DNA from 4 places in the Sphingobacterium sp. NGMCC 1.201703 genome. Region 2 is predicted to be linked to each of the others. Evidence: riboswitches for the same ligand, from Rfam matches in the RefSeq annotation. Region 2 holds a riboswitch; each other region holds the start of a gene.

Region 1 (3,519 bases), on a different contig from region 2:
ATCGCGTCTTTGATCTTCTGGCTCAATCGTTCATATTTCTGCTGATCACCGGTCTTTCCAAACATTTTTGCGGCCGCGGCTAAGATCGTCGCATCCACATAAAAGTACACCGACGAAGTTAGCTCAAGATTAGATTGCGATTTGACGGGTACCCAATCTCCACGACCAAAGGTGGTCAGTCCATTCGGACTAATTCCGTCCACGTAATCCACATAACGCTTGATATTGTCATAACATTCTGCCAGTAACTTTGCATCACCGTAAAACAAATAGGTCTGCCAGGGAATAATGGCGATGGTACTTGTCCAATCCAAGCCATTTGCCGTACCATATCCCCAGCCGCCGGTCGGAATGATATCGGGCAACACGCCGTTTTCCTGCTGCTCATCCCGATGATCCGCCATCCATTTCTCATAAACGGTAATCCCGTCAAAATTATAATAGGCGGTTTCAATTGCGAGGTGCCCATCCCCCGTCCAACCATTTTTCTCCCGTTGTGGGCAGTCCGTGGGATAACCCATCAAGTTGGACAGGTAGGCGTTGTTAGTCGCTTCCCACAACCCATTGATCAACGAAGAAGAGGTTTTCAGCTGGCCAATGGGCCGTACATCACTATGCATAAAATAAGCCGTAACAGCCGATTCATCCACTGCAATTGGTTCACTGCTGCTCAGCTCAACATAACGGAAGCCCTTATAGCCAAATTTCGCCATAAATTCATCCATTTTCCTGCCACTCAGTGTCAGGATATCGGTCTGAAAGGGTTCCAGATCTTTGTTTCCACGGTAATATACATCAATATTGGACTGATCCAAGCGGCCATTTGCCTGCACGCGTTCGCCATGCTTGATTTTGACCACCGTCCCGGCTTTCCCAGCGATCTTGATCTTCGTTACACCAGCCATATTTTGCCCCATATCAAAGACATAGGTCCTGTCATCGATTTTTTTTATTAATTTCGGTTTATACGATCTGACCAGCCGTATCGGTACCATCTGCTGGGAGACGATATTTGCGGAAGGTGGTTTCCGATACTGCACTGCATGCCATTCTGAATCATCAAAGGCTGCTGTATCCCATCCTGGCATTTCCAGACGGGCATCATAATGTTCACCGGTATAAATATTATTGTAGCGGATCGGTCCTGCCGCAGTCTTCCAGGTTTGGTCTGAACTTACTGTTTCTTCAGTACCGTCCTCATAGACAATACGCAAATCCAAACAAAATGTCGGACGATCCCGCCAGGGTGCCTTGTCAAAATTCCATACCGCCAGGGCTTGATGGTTATACCAGCCGTTTCCCAAAACAATAGCGAGGACATTGTCGCCCTGCTGAAGCTGTCCGGTCACATCTTCCACCAGATACAATGTGCGTTTATCAAACCGAGTATACATGGGATCAAGGCGGTGATCGCCGATTCGCTTGCCATTTATGGACAGCTCATAAAGTCCTGCTGCCGCAATATAGGCCCGGGCCGACTTGATTGCTTTGGCTGCTTTAAAAGCCTTTCTGAAATAAGGGGCCGCCTGTTCGTGAATGTCCTGCTTATCATTGATCCATTTTCCCTTCCAGTTCTGCATCCCCATCATCCCTGTTTCGAACGAGGCGATGGAGGATGTGCTTGGCTTTCCATTTTTGTCCCAGACAAGGACTCTCCAAAAATATTTTGTCTGCGGTTCCAAAGTCGATCCATCATACTGAACCAAGATGTCGGAATTAGACTGCTTTCCACTATTCCAAATACGGGATTTATTTTTCACTAGGGCTGTTGAATCCCTGTCTACCAAGATTTGATAAGCAGATTGCTTTGCGCCCTGTCGCTTATCATCCAGCTGCCAGCTTAAACGGGGATTTAATTTGTCTACACCCAAGGGGTTCTCCAAATGTTCGCATCGGAGTGCAATAGGTACACATTCTTTTTGCTGCTGTGCATGCAATAACGTCCCCATGCTCAGCATGATCATCAGTAAAGTCTTCCTCATATTTCGTAGATACATGTTGACCTCTTGTGTTTCCCACGATGAAAATAGAATGCGTTTCCTAAGAAATCAGGGATGAATTCAGCAGGTTTACAAAAGGACGTTAAATTGTTTTAGTTGATTTAAAAACGAATATATCAAATATTTTCAACATAATAAACAGCCTTGTCTTATTGCAACAGTATTTAAAATTAACAGGGATGTTTTGGATTTTTCATCAAAATAGTCCTATATTAGTTGCGACTTTAGGGGTGTCTGCATATGCGGGCTGAGATTTTACCCTTATAACCTGATCCAGATCATACTGGCGTAGGGAAAAGTAAGCTGTCTACAGGATACATTACCGTATCTTATTGTAGCCATTCCTAAAGTTTTACCAAAAAAATAAAAGGAATGGAACTTACAATCAATCATCAAATCCGATTTTTCGACCCCGCGCCAAATTCGCTAGCCGATCTTTTACAGGTTGAACTTTCCGGTAAAACACAAGGTGTCGCTGTAGCCGTCAATAACCAGGTTATTCCCAAAGACGATTGGCCAAACACATCCCTACGTGCCAGTGACCAGATTCTACTTATTACCGCTACGCAAGGTGGTTAACCATCTTTGGAACTTATTCAATATACCTAATTTCTCCTTAACATGACATCAGAAAAAATCACACAGACCGCTTTTCCAAACTCAACCAAAGTTTTTGTTCCTGGAACACTCTATCCCATTCAGGTCGCCATGCGCCAGATTTCGTTGAGCCCTACCAAATTAAGCAATGGACAGATCGAAGTCAACCCGCCAATCACCATTTATGATACCTCAGGTCCCTATACAGATGGAACCCAGGAAATTGATATTCGTAAGGGACTTCCCCGGCTACGGGAACAATGGATCCTAGACCGTGGTGATGTGCACCAGCTGGACGGTATCAGTTCGCGGTACGGACAAGAACGCCTAGCAGATACAAGCTTAGATGAGCTTCGTTTTGCCTACAGCCATAAGCCGAAAGTTGCGGCACCGGGAAAAAATGTAACGCAATTGCATTATGCCAGAAAAGGTATCATTACGCCGGAAATGGAATATGTCGCCATTCGTGAAAATCAACGTATAGCCCAACTAGCCGACAGTACACCCGGAATGGATCATCAGCATCCCGGGGAGAACTTCGGCGCCCGGACAGCTGGAAAATATATTACACCGGAATTTGTCCGGGAGGAAATTGCTGCCGGTAGAGCTATTATACCCAATAATATCAATCATCCCGAGAGCGAACCGATGATTATCGGCCGTAATTTTCTGGTAAAAATCAATGCCAACATCGGCAATAGCGCCGTCAGCTCCAGCATCGAAGAAGAAGTCGAAAAAGCAGTATGGGCCTGCCGCTGGGGCGCCGATACCATCATGGATCTGTCTACAGGCAAAAATATCCACGAAACCCGCGAATGGATTATTCGCAACTCACCCGTGCCGATCGGTACTGTTCCGATTTATCAGGCGCTTGAAAAGGTGAAAGGTGTTGCCGAAGATCTCACCTGGGAAATATTTCGGG
Region 2 (3,519 bases):
TCTTTGGGTAAGTAATTATGAGGTCGCCGATGACTTCCTCAAAATTTTTAATCTTGTTTTGGCTGACAGTAGCGGTAGCCTTCCAGTTCAATTGTTTATTGATGTTCCACGCTCCATCAAATTCCAATCCGATTCGATAGCTATCTTTCACATTTTGACGGATAGGGGCGCCCGTATCACTGATTGCACCAGTTGGAATTAATTGATCTTTATAAAACATGCCATATCCATTCAATCCAATATTGAATTTGGTATTGCTGAATCTATATCCGACTTCAATGTCCTGCATTTTTTCTGGAGTTGGATCTGGAAGCTTGCTGTTTTTCTCAATGAAATCCTTGCGGACGGGTTCTTTTTGCGCAAAAGCGTATGAAGCATAGATATTGGCATGGTCATTTAACAGATAGGTTGCCCCGGCTTTGGGATTTAAAAAATTAAATTTTGGGTGGTAGTTATAGTTTTTAACCTTATCATCGTCGCCGTACATCTTGTAGTCTACATTTCTGTACTGTACATCCGCCATTAGGATCCATTTATCCAATTTGTAATCCACTTTTAGAAAATTGCTAAAGTCGTTTTTCTGCGATTTTCCAAAGTAATATTTGTCATCTATAAATCCTGTCGAAGCATATTGAGCCCAGATTACTTCTCCATAATGTTTACCTTTATATTGGTTGTAAGCACCCCCCCATATAATTTCAAGTTGATCGTTAGGTTTGTAATTCAAGGCGTAGGTCATGCCGTAGAAATAATTATCTAACCATCTTCTGCGGATTAGATCTGTTTTTTTAATGGTATCTTTACCTATAATAACATCTGGAAGCCCATATTTGCTGAGTTTGTCAGCTTGTCTAAACTCTTCATAGTAGCCATAGCCTCTCGTGTAATGTAGGGCCGTATTCAGTGTGAGCTTATCACTGAGGATATTGGTGTAGTGAATCTGATGATGCTTCTGGGTATAGTTGTCCGTTTGGTTTTTATAGTTATATAGATTATAGTTTCTTCCGGCATTCATAAAACGCTCTTTTTCTTTTCCCGCTATTTCAAGTCCATAATCCGCATAGTCGTCCATACGGGATCTGTCACCAGTAATCAATGGTTCTGGCACCCCGTTCCAGGCCTGATATGTTTTTTCTTTTCCCCAGAATACGATCCCTTTTAGAATATGTTTCTTGCCATAGTAGCCGCCATCGATATAAAAGGATTGTAGATCTGAGGAGCCTCTTTCAATATACCCATTACTGCTGATTCTAGATAACCGTGCATTGAAAGCAAATTTGTCGTTGATCAAACCAGTCCCGAGCTTTACCGTATTTTTCCATGTGCTGTAAGAGCCAAAGGAATTGTTAAGTTCAGCATAGGGTTGTTCGGCTAAAGTATTGGACTGAATATTCAGCGAAGCGCCGAACGAACCCGCCCCGTTTGTCGAAGTTCCGATACCTCGCTGTACCTGGATGCTTTCTGTTGAAGAGGCGAAATCAGGCAAATTCACGAAGAATGAGCCCATGCTTTCAGCATCATTTAGTGGAATACCGTTTAAGGTCACATTGATACGTTGATTATCCGAACCCCGGATTGTCATATTTGTATAGCCTATACCAGCTCCTGCATCGGAGTTTACCTGGACAGAAGGTGTCTGATTCAAGAGGTAGGGGATATCCTGCCCCAGATTATTCCGTGAAATCTCTTCTTTTGAGATATTCTTAAATGTCGTTGGAGCGTTCTTCTTAGCTCTCGTAGATACGACAAGTACTTCTTCGGTACGAATTGTTTTCGGATTCAGTTGAAGCGTTAAGACCAGATCGCGATCGACGTTCAGGTTTTGGGTCAGGGTCTGATATCCTACAAATGAAACTTGAATAGTGTGCTTTCCTTTTTCGATATTATATAGTTTGATCAGGCCTTCTTTGTCGGATTTGGCTGTAAAAGAAGTCTGTCCATCGATGGATAGGGATGCATTTTGTAGGGGCCTTAGTGTGCTCTTGTCTACAGTCTTAATCGTCAAATTGTGCTGAGCAACAACAATTTGACATAAAGTGGTAGCTAAAGCGCTACAAATCAAAAATTTGATCATGTTGATGTATTTTGTTTAAGTTAAACAAATCATAGAAAGGGGTCACTACGATCGTTCTATTTAACTAACCTCTCCCTCCGCCAGCATTACCTGGATCAGGTGCACAGAATTTAATCTGTTGGGTATAATCTCAGCCTTTATTTGTGTTTCTGACAAAACAAGGCACCCCTATTCGACGGTGCGAATATATAAATTAAAATTGGAATGGTATAGCATAGCCTGTTTTTTGACAAAAAGCCATTCTTGTTAAAAATCTGTTAAAATTTCTTCATGGTTTAAAGTTTTACGTTTAGGCTTGTTTTTGGTATTTATTGTTCTTTTTAGGTACCTTGCCAAAGAATTTTCTACTGTTAGTATGTATTCATATCGGTCAAAAATTTTTAATTACTAATTTGAGAGTGAGGAGATAAAATGTTAAAATATTTAAGCGCAAATTATATTCTACCGATTACTTCGATGCCTATAAAAGATGGTATTGTTGCGGTAGATGAGGAGGGTACAATCCAGGGTATTTATGACCCAGCGTCATTTACTTTGACTGAAAAAGCCAAAATCGAAAGGTATGAGGGCGTAATTATTCCAGGTTTTATCAATGCCCATTGTCATCTTGAATTGTCACATATGAAAGGCGTAGTACCGAGAGGTACCGGGCTACCAAACTTCCTGAGTCAAGTAATGACATCACGTAATGCTTCCATGAAGAAAATGGATGACGCGATGGCAAAAGCAGATAGGGAGATGTATGAAAATGGTATTGTTGCGGTAGGTGACCATGCAAATACTGATAATTCTTCTACCCTGAAAGAAGCATCGCAAATACTTTATCATACATTTGTGGAGGTCATTGGTGTTGAGCCTGAAGAAGCTGATTTTAAATTAAAGGAGGCTAAATCGTTGACTCAGGAATTCAGGAATGGTCATGTATCTATTACGCCACATGCACCCTATTCCTGTTCAAAAGCGCTCTTCAAGAAATTCAAAAAAGCAGTAGCAGAGACCAATATTATAAGTATCCATAACCAGGAGAGTGACGAGGAGAATAAGTTATTTAGATACAAAACGGGTGAATTTTTGGATTTTTATAAAAGCATTGGTAAAAGTGCGGATTCCATTAAAGCGCAAGCCCGGAATTCCATACAGTCTTATTTGCCTTATCTACCTTATCCGAATAAGTTGTTGTTAGTTCATAATACGTATACATCACTAAAAGATTTGGATTTTGTGGAGCGTATGGATCGGGATGTTGTGTGGTGTTTGTGTCCAAAAGCAAATTTATATATCGAAGGAGCTTTACCAAAGATTCACAATTTTATAAACGCAGGGCAGCCGCTGGTGATTGGAACAGACAGTTTAGCATCGAATGACACACTTTCGGTATTGGAGGAATTGAAGGTGTTGCATGAACATTTCGAGGATTTGGACTTTCTGCAAACTATTCAATGGGC
Region 3 (3,519 bases), on a different contig from region 2:
CATTAAATCGAGTTCGGATTGCATCAGGGAATGGTTATCGAGATTTGTTTAATTCTAATGCCTGGGGAAGACAGTATCATAAACTGTCCATCGAAGAATTGTTTTTTATGAACCTTAACAATGATGCAATACTGGCGATATTAAATGTGTCAATTTATCATGCTATCGTTCAAAACGATTATAGTCATTTGTTAAATGGCGTATTTACTTATTCGCGGTTAAGGTCTCTCCAAAGGGCGTATATTCCCGGAGCTAATGACTGGAACGTAGTCGAAAGTCTAATCAATAATGATATTGCACTGCGGGATATAGAATATCCCAAGTCTTTAGGCTTTAATACGAATGTATTTTATGATACAACGCTTCTATTGAGCGGGAACTTACTCAGAACAATTTTGACCAATCCCGATTTAAAAACGCTGACCCTCGAACAATATTCAAAATTTATTGGTGAAGTTTCATCAAAATTTGATAGGGCTCTCTTACAATATCTATACGGATTGACGACAGAAGATGACAAGCTATGCAAAACTAACTTTGCGGAAATGGAACAGTTGTATAATAGATGCCAATGGCTATCCTCGGGCTGGTACCGAGATGCTAATTTGAATAAATCCGTTCCAATATTTCTTTTGGGGCTTTATCAACTCAAAAATATTGTCAATATCAATATTGAAATTGAATTAGAAAATGAATTTTTAAAAAATACAGATCGCTTTATCGTTGACAACCCCAATTATATCCCTCAAATCTTTAACTATTTTGACGGCGAACTTGAGTTCCTAAATGAAACGTTAACGAATAGTTTCGTTCCGTTTTATCACACCTACAAAATCAAGTTAGATGAAATCAAAACAGTCACTCAGGCAAAGAGATGAGAGAAGCCATTCAAGGTATGGTCATCCAGCGTAAAGCTGGTCTGGAAGAAGGATGTTCCTCCATTGGTATTAAAGCTCGCTGCATTTAGCCACAAATTGCTCAAACGTCCCGCTTTTATTGATCATGACCGGTCCATGGCCGAAACAGATGATGGCAGGCTTCAGTTTGGCCAGCTTCTGTAGCGATTGGATATTGCGTTGCTGATCCGTGGTGAATAGACCTGGCGGCAGCCGTAGTCCGACTGCCGTCGTGAGCAGGTTCATATTGACTGCCGCATCTCCGATGATCAGTACACCATCCCGCTCTCGGAATAAAGAGATATGACCTGCTGAATGTCCGGGTGTCTCAATGACCCGAAAGTTTCCGATCATGTCGTTTTCAACAATTGTCCGTTGGACTTTATGTCCCTGACCTGCCCAATACTTTTGTTGAAGTTTTGCAATCCAATGTTGCGGTCTTGGATAGGCTTTGGTAACCATACCCGTTTCAGCCCGAAACACTTCGTTGGGATGGCAGAGCAGGGGTATTGCGAATTCATCACATAGCTGATCGCTACAGCCTTGATGATCTGCATGTGCGTGTGTCAGGACATGTTGATAAACGGGTAGTTCCTCGAGCGCTTTCTTGACAGTGGCATACGAACTCCGTATTCCGGAGTCGACCAATACACCTTCGATAATATAGCAGTTGATACTGTTTCGAGGCATCAGTGAAATCTGAACCACCTCGGGAGCGATGTGACGTAACATATTTTTTTGTGCAAATCTACATCGCTGATCCGGACGGCATAAGGACATTTGTCCTATAATTCCTTGGATCGGTGCAATTGCCCCTTGGCCCGGGTAAGCGAACGTTGCGTAATACCTAGGTACGATGCTAGATCTTGTGTGGCTACACGCCGGATGAGCATCGGTTCGTTCGTCAAGACATGACGGTATTTATCCAAAGCCGACCGATTGTTGTAATTCAGCAGGTAAAGCTCCTTTTGGCTATACTCCCGCGCTATCACCGATTTTATAATATTGTTCCAGGCGGTAACCTGACCAAGCAGATTCAGATAGTCGGGATGGCTTATCCCATAGATGATGCTATCTTCGATCACCCTGATACTCCTTCTGGATTTTTCCTGCGCCACAAATTCCGAAAATGAGGTGGCAAATTCATTTTCAAACTTGAAGCAGGTTATATTTTCTTTTCCTTCTTTGTCAATAGCATATGCCTTTACAGCACCTCGGACAATAAATCCAATATAACGGCAGGTATCACCCTCTTTAATAAAAAAATCACCTTTCTTCAAGCTGATAGGTTTGAAGAAATCCGCAGAAAAGTTGATCTCCTCGTCTGTAAGGGCTCCGGTTAAGGACAGGTATTTTTTGAGTGTGTCAGTCATTGGACTATCTTTCCGTTCTTTTAATTTCATTTTGACTGTCTAGTCGTATTTTCACATTTAAATGTACATATATTTCTTAATTTGGGAATAGTCAGGCAATGGAATCCACACCGATCGTTAAAAATTATACCGCAACGACCTTCCTACCCGAAAGCCTTCGTTATGCATGAAACATTAGGTTTGCTTAAACGTTGGTAATGAAACGATAAAAAAAGGGCCTTGGTCTTAACCAAAGCCCCAGGAAACATTTTTCCTTCGCCAGCATTACCTGGATCAGGTGCTATGGGTATATTCTCAGATTTTTTCAAACCACCCCTAAATGCTTCCAATAATAGGACAACAGCTAGCGGTTTTTAGTTTTAGCTATGTTAAATAATTTAAACGTTTTTCAACCTAGTGTTGGTGAAGGTTATATTATTCTTTAAAATGGAACTGATGTAATTCCTTTTTTTCTAAGAATAGAAGTTGTCGCAAAAGCTCTTGGAGCTTTTCCTGATTGTATGACATCAGGATATCGATAAAGCCATTAGTTAAATCTATAGCTAAAATCGAATGTGACGACTCACAAAAGACGCTTTGGTATATCGACTGAGATACGTAAGCACACTCCTTGTTCCCAGACTATCGTCGGATGGAGCCAATTTCACGCAAATATAGGCTCTCTTTACTCCCTTGCCAGCTCATTCGATAGTAACCACTTATTTCAAAACCACATATACAACTAATTATCAGACAATTACATTCCTATAAAAATTTTAAAAAAAAGTCTTTTTATTTCGTAACTTTTCCTTTACATTTATATAAACAATGCTAAAGTTGATTCGGCTTGTCGGCGTTTGGATCTTCATCTACTTGGGTCAAACATTATTTTTAACCAATTTTTAATTACATGATTATGAGTAAAATTCTGTCTTTTTTACTTCTATGGCTAGTGATCGTCCCACTGGCCCATGGTCAACAACGCATGCTAAAAGGAAGCCTTGTGGACCTCGCCACCAATGCCCCCTTGGGAGGTGCAACGATCCGGCTAGAATCTACCTCCATCGGAACCTCCACCGACGATCAGGGGAAATTTACATTAAATGTACCGCAGGGCGCAGTCAAACTACTGGTTACACTGGTGGGTTATGAAGATGCAAGACGTACCGTAACGGCACAAGAAAGCGACATCACCATCAAAATGACAAGCAAATCGTCTGCCCTAGAGACTGTCGTGGTCACTGCGCTGGGTATTCAGCGTAAAGCCAAGA
Region 4 (3,519 bases), on a different contig from region 2:
GCCTCATGGACATAATCTAAAGCGGTAGCGACGGCCTCAGCAAGGGGAAATTGCTGCGCTAATTGGCTCGCTATTGCGGAAGAAAGAGAGCAGCCGGATCCATGTGTATTTTTGCTGTCAATTTTTTGTGATTTAAATACCAATGCTGATGCGTTTTGCTGAAAGAGGAGAGAGGTAAGCTCGCTACTTTGAAGGTGTCCGCCTTTAATAAGCACTGACTGACATCCTTTTTCAAGAAGTTCAATGCCCGCTTTTTCCATTTCTTCGACCTTAGCTATAGTCCTTCCGACAAGTACACTGACTTCATCCAGGTTGGGCGTGATAACCGAGGCTTTTGGAAAAAGTAGATCAACACAAGCTTGAATTGTATCATCATGGATTAACTTGTGACCACTTGTCGACACCATCACGGGGTCAAAGACAATTGTTCCACGGTATTCCTTCAAATAGCTGCTGATCAGTTCGACAAGTTCAACCGTGTGAACCATCCCGATTTTGATCGCATCGGGATAAATATCATCGAAGATCGCATCCAATTGCTCACGTACTGCTTGGGTCGGTATCTCGTAAATATTTCGTACCCCTTGCGTGTTCTGCACGGGTAATGCCGTTAAGACGTTCATGGCATAACATCCAATGGCTGATATAGTTTTCGTATCGGCTTGGATACCGGCTCCGCCACTGCCATCAAACCCCGCTATGCTCAGTACAGTGGGCACTGTATATTTTTTCGTTATGTTCATGTTAATAATTCCTTTAATTGGGCGCTATGCTTTCTTGGATTTTTACTTTGGCAAATTGCCGAGACGACCGCAATGGAATCTGCGCCAGCCAGCCAGGCACTTGTGCTGGTATCCAGGTTCATGCCTCCGATGGCGATCAAGGGCTTTTCAGTTAGATCACGTAACTCAGCCAGTCCACTGATTCCCCAGGTTGTAATGGTGTCTGTTTTTGTTTTTGTTGGAAAAATTGGGCTTATACCAAGGTGGTCTACAGCGGCCATCTGTTTGCTGTCAAGTTGTATCCGAACTTCCAGCGACCAGCCAATTTGAAGACGATGTCCGTATTTTTCCCTTATTGCTAGAGGTTGACGATCATTTTGTCCGACATGCACCCCCCAGGCCTCGATTTCAATCGCAATATCCACGGCATCATTGATGATTAAAGGGATTCCGTAACGATCGGTAAGCTTTTTTAGCTTCTTGGCTTTTTCCAGAAAGCCTGTCGGCGTTTCGTTCTTTTCGCGCAACTGAATAATATCCACACCGCCGATTATGGCTTCTTCGGCAACATGGAGCCAAGGGTTTGGGTAGCAGTCCCGTTCGGAGATCACCAGATACAAGGGGTAAGGAAATAGAGGATTAATTGCCATAATGCTTCAAGTTGAGATGCATCCGGATACGCTCTTCATTCAGCAGATAGAGCTCATCATAGAGATGCATCTGTAAGGAACCCGGACCAGCGGATCGCGCTGTTGCCAGTTCACCTGCTAAGCTCAAAAGGGAGACACCGGCGGTCGCGGCTTCAAAAGGATGGTCTGTGACTGCTAAAAATGCGCCGATGAGTGCCGTCGCGCTACAACCGAGTCCGGTAACCTGGGTCATCAAGGGGTGTCCATTGTGTACCTCTGCGGTATGCTGTTCGGACAGGATATAGTCTACCTTTCCGGAGATGCAGATGATAGATCCTAATTGTTCTTGTAATGCTTTACCAAAGCCAATAGCAGCTTTGCTGTCTGCAGTGCTGTCTACACCTTTGGTATTGACCTCGTTGAAATTGTAGAGGCTCATGATCTCTGATGCATTTCCCCGTATCACAGTGGGCTTTAACTCCAGGAGATTTGCCAGTAAGTCATTGCGAAAAGCGGATATTCCCGCGCCTACTGGATCCAACACCCAAGGGCGGCCAATGTTATTGGCATGTTCTGCCGCTACAAGCATGGACTCGGCGGTAAGTTCACTCAATGTGCCGATGTTGAGGACCAATGACTGGGCAAGGTCAACAACCTCGCGCACTTCGGATGGACTGTGAACCATGACTGGGGAAGCTCCAAGAGCAAGGAGCGCATTGGCGGTGCTATTCATCACCACCAAATTCGTAATATTATGTACAAGTGGTTTTTGTCGTCTGACCTGTGCTAACAGATCGATAATTAAATCTTCCATTCCTTTTTGTTCGCTATGTTTGTACGTGGCTTTGACAGGAAGAAATGAGACAGATGGGCTGTCCGGTATATTTCAATATACCTAAGCGGTTGCTTTTCCCTACGCCGGTATAAACCGAATCAGGTTCGAAGGGACTATCTCAATTCTATACAGAATACCCCCAAAGCCATATCAAATTTAGACAAAAAAAAGGACTTTTTATAACCCCTGTTTTTATTCGGTCCCGGAATAGTAAAAATGACTGCGAGCGATTTGACCGACATTTTCAGTATGAGTAGGGAAATAGATTGAGCCGACAATGAGCAGAGGATGATGTCAAAATGATCTTTCGTAGTTAGCTTAATTGCTAGAAACTTTTATTATCTTCAGTTGGCAATTCCGTGTAGTCAGGTGGGCTATAAGTGACGCGGGCAAAATTTTTCGTCAGGAGTTCCGTATCAACAACCTTTCCACCCTGAAATTTCAGGAATTTTTCCCGCCAGATTTCATTTTTTCGATAGAATTGATCACCTATCTTAAGGAATTGATGCTCTTTTTCAATGACGTGATAGGCAAAATCGAGCTCCTGATCGATCCGGAGCTCACCTTCAAGACATTTTTCGGTAAACCAAAGATTAATCTGAAACGTATAGGGTGTATTGTTGGTAAATTGATAGTCCCGATAATTGTAAAACACTGTTGCACCGCTTCCGAAAGGTAATACACGCCCATCATCGGGAAACGGATCAAAAGAATGGTGATAACGCTCCGTGACTGTCAGTGGGCTATGGATAACAAGCCAATGGATCAGGTTGGAGATCTGGCAGATTCCACCACCGATACCTGCCCGGGCTTCACCAAAAGACAATTCCATCCCTGGAAGATAGCCCTTTTTTCGTGTGGGTTGACCGACTAGTTTACAGAATGAAAAAGTTTCGCCGGGGTGGATCAGTACACCATTGATCTGCTTTGCTGCAATCTTTAGATTGGTCACTTTATTGATCTGCAGCTGCATATTGTTTTCCCCCAGCTTTTTTAATAAAACAGACTGGTGTTTTTTGATGCGATACTGCAGCGCTGTTGTAGATTTGGTTTTTGTGTACTTTTTATTATCCAATAACCAAATGGCTTTTCTTTGTGTCCTTCTCGCCCAAACAGCGAGAAAATACAGTAAAGGGTGACGTTGACTTATTAATTTCCGTTCTTTCACTAATGACGAATAATGTGTATTGCTTCCTCCTATTTCAGTTTGCGCGTTTAAATTATTGAAAATTGGAGGAACTTTCCTTTGTTTGTATTGTTTTAGAGGTAATTTTATCCTGTTTGTCAAATACGGTGCTCTCGTATTGGTGGTTGCCCAGGTCTTTTGATACTA

The links. Region 2 has a riboswitch for thiamine pyrophosphate ahead of ACK8HY_RS19305 (TonB-dependent receptor). Riboswitches for the same ligand answer to the same signal wherever they lie in the genome.
Region 1: linked by a shared signal. The riboswitch ahead of thiS (sulfur carrier protein ThiS) and the one ahead of ACK8HY_RS19305 (TonB-dependent receptor) in region 2 are both predicted to bind thiamine pyrophosphate.
Region 3: linked by a shared signal. The riboswitch ahead of ACK8HY_RS06555 (Crp/Fnr family transcriptional regulator) and the one ahead of ACK8HY_RS19305 (TonB-dependent receptor) in region 2 are both predicted to bind thiamine pyrophosphate.
Region 4: linked by a shared signal. The riboswitch ahead of thiM (hydroxyethylthiazole kinase) and the one ahead of ACK8HY_RS19305 (TonB-dependent receptor) in region 2 are both predicted to bind thiamine pyrophosphate.

The regions. Positions count from the first base shown of each region.
Region 1 covers NZ_JBLOHD010000001.1:1,118,994-1,122,512, reverse strand. Annotated here, with positions in the region: gene ACK8HY_RS04625 (family 78 glycoside hydrolase catalytic domain) at 1-1,982, opposite strand, end outside; TPP riboswitch at 2,217-2,312, shown strand; gene thiS (sulfur carrier protein ThiS) at 2,373-2,579, shown strand; gene thiC (phosphomethylpyrimidine synthase ThiC) at 2,622-3,519, shown strand, end outside.
Region 2 covers NZ_JBLOHD010000010.1:151,176-154,694, forward strand. Annotated here, with positions in the region: gene ACK8HY_RS19305 (TonB-dependent receptor) at 1-2,074, opposite strand, end outside; TPP riboswitch at 2,129-2,254, opposite strand; gene ACK8HY_RS19310 (amidohydrolase family protein) at 2,486-3,519, shown strand, end outside.
Region 3 covers NZ_JBLOHD010000002.1:286,956-290,474, forward strand. Annotated here, with positions in the region: gene ACK8HY_RS06545 (hypothetical protein) at 1-878, shown strand, start outside; gene ACK8HY_RS06550 (MBL fold metallo-hydrolase) at 948-1,628, opposite strand; gene ACK8HY_RS06555 (Crp/Fnr family transcriptional regulator) at 1,682-2,299, opposite strand; TPP riboswitch at 2,503-2,596, opposite strand; gene ACK8HY_RS06560 (SusC/RagA family TonB-linked outer membrane protein) at 3,165-3,519, shown strand, end outside.
Region 4 covers NZ_JBLOHD010000001.1:692,281-695,799, forward strand. Annotated here, with positions in the region: gene thiD (bifunctional hydroxymethylpyrimidine kinase/phosphomethylpyrimidine kinase) at 1-743, opposite strand, end outside; gene thiE (thiamine phosphate synthase) at 740-1,372, opposite strand; gene thiM (hydroxyethylthiazole kinase) at 1,362-2,165, opposite strand; TPP riboswitch at 2,245-2,337, opposite strand; gene ACK8HY_RS02715 (VanW family protein) at 2,512-3,354, opposite strand; gene ACK8HY_RS02720 (hypothetical protein) at 3,407-3,519, opposite strand, start outside.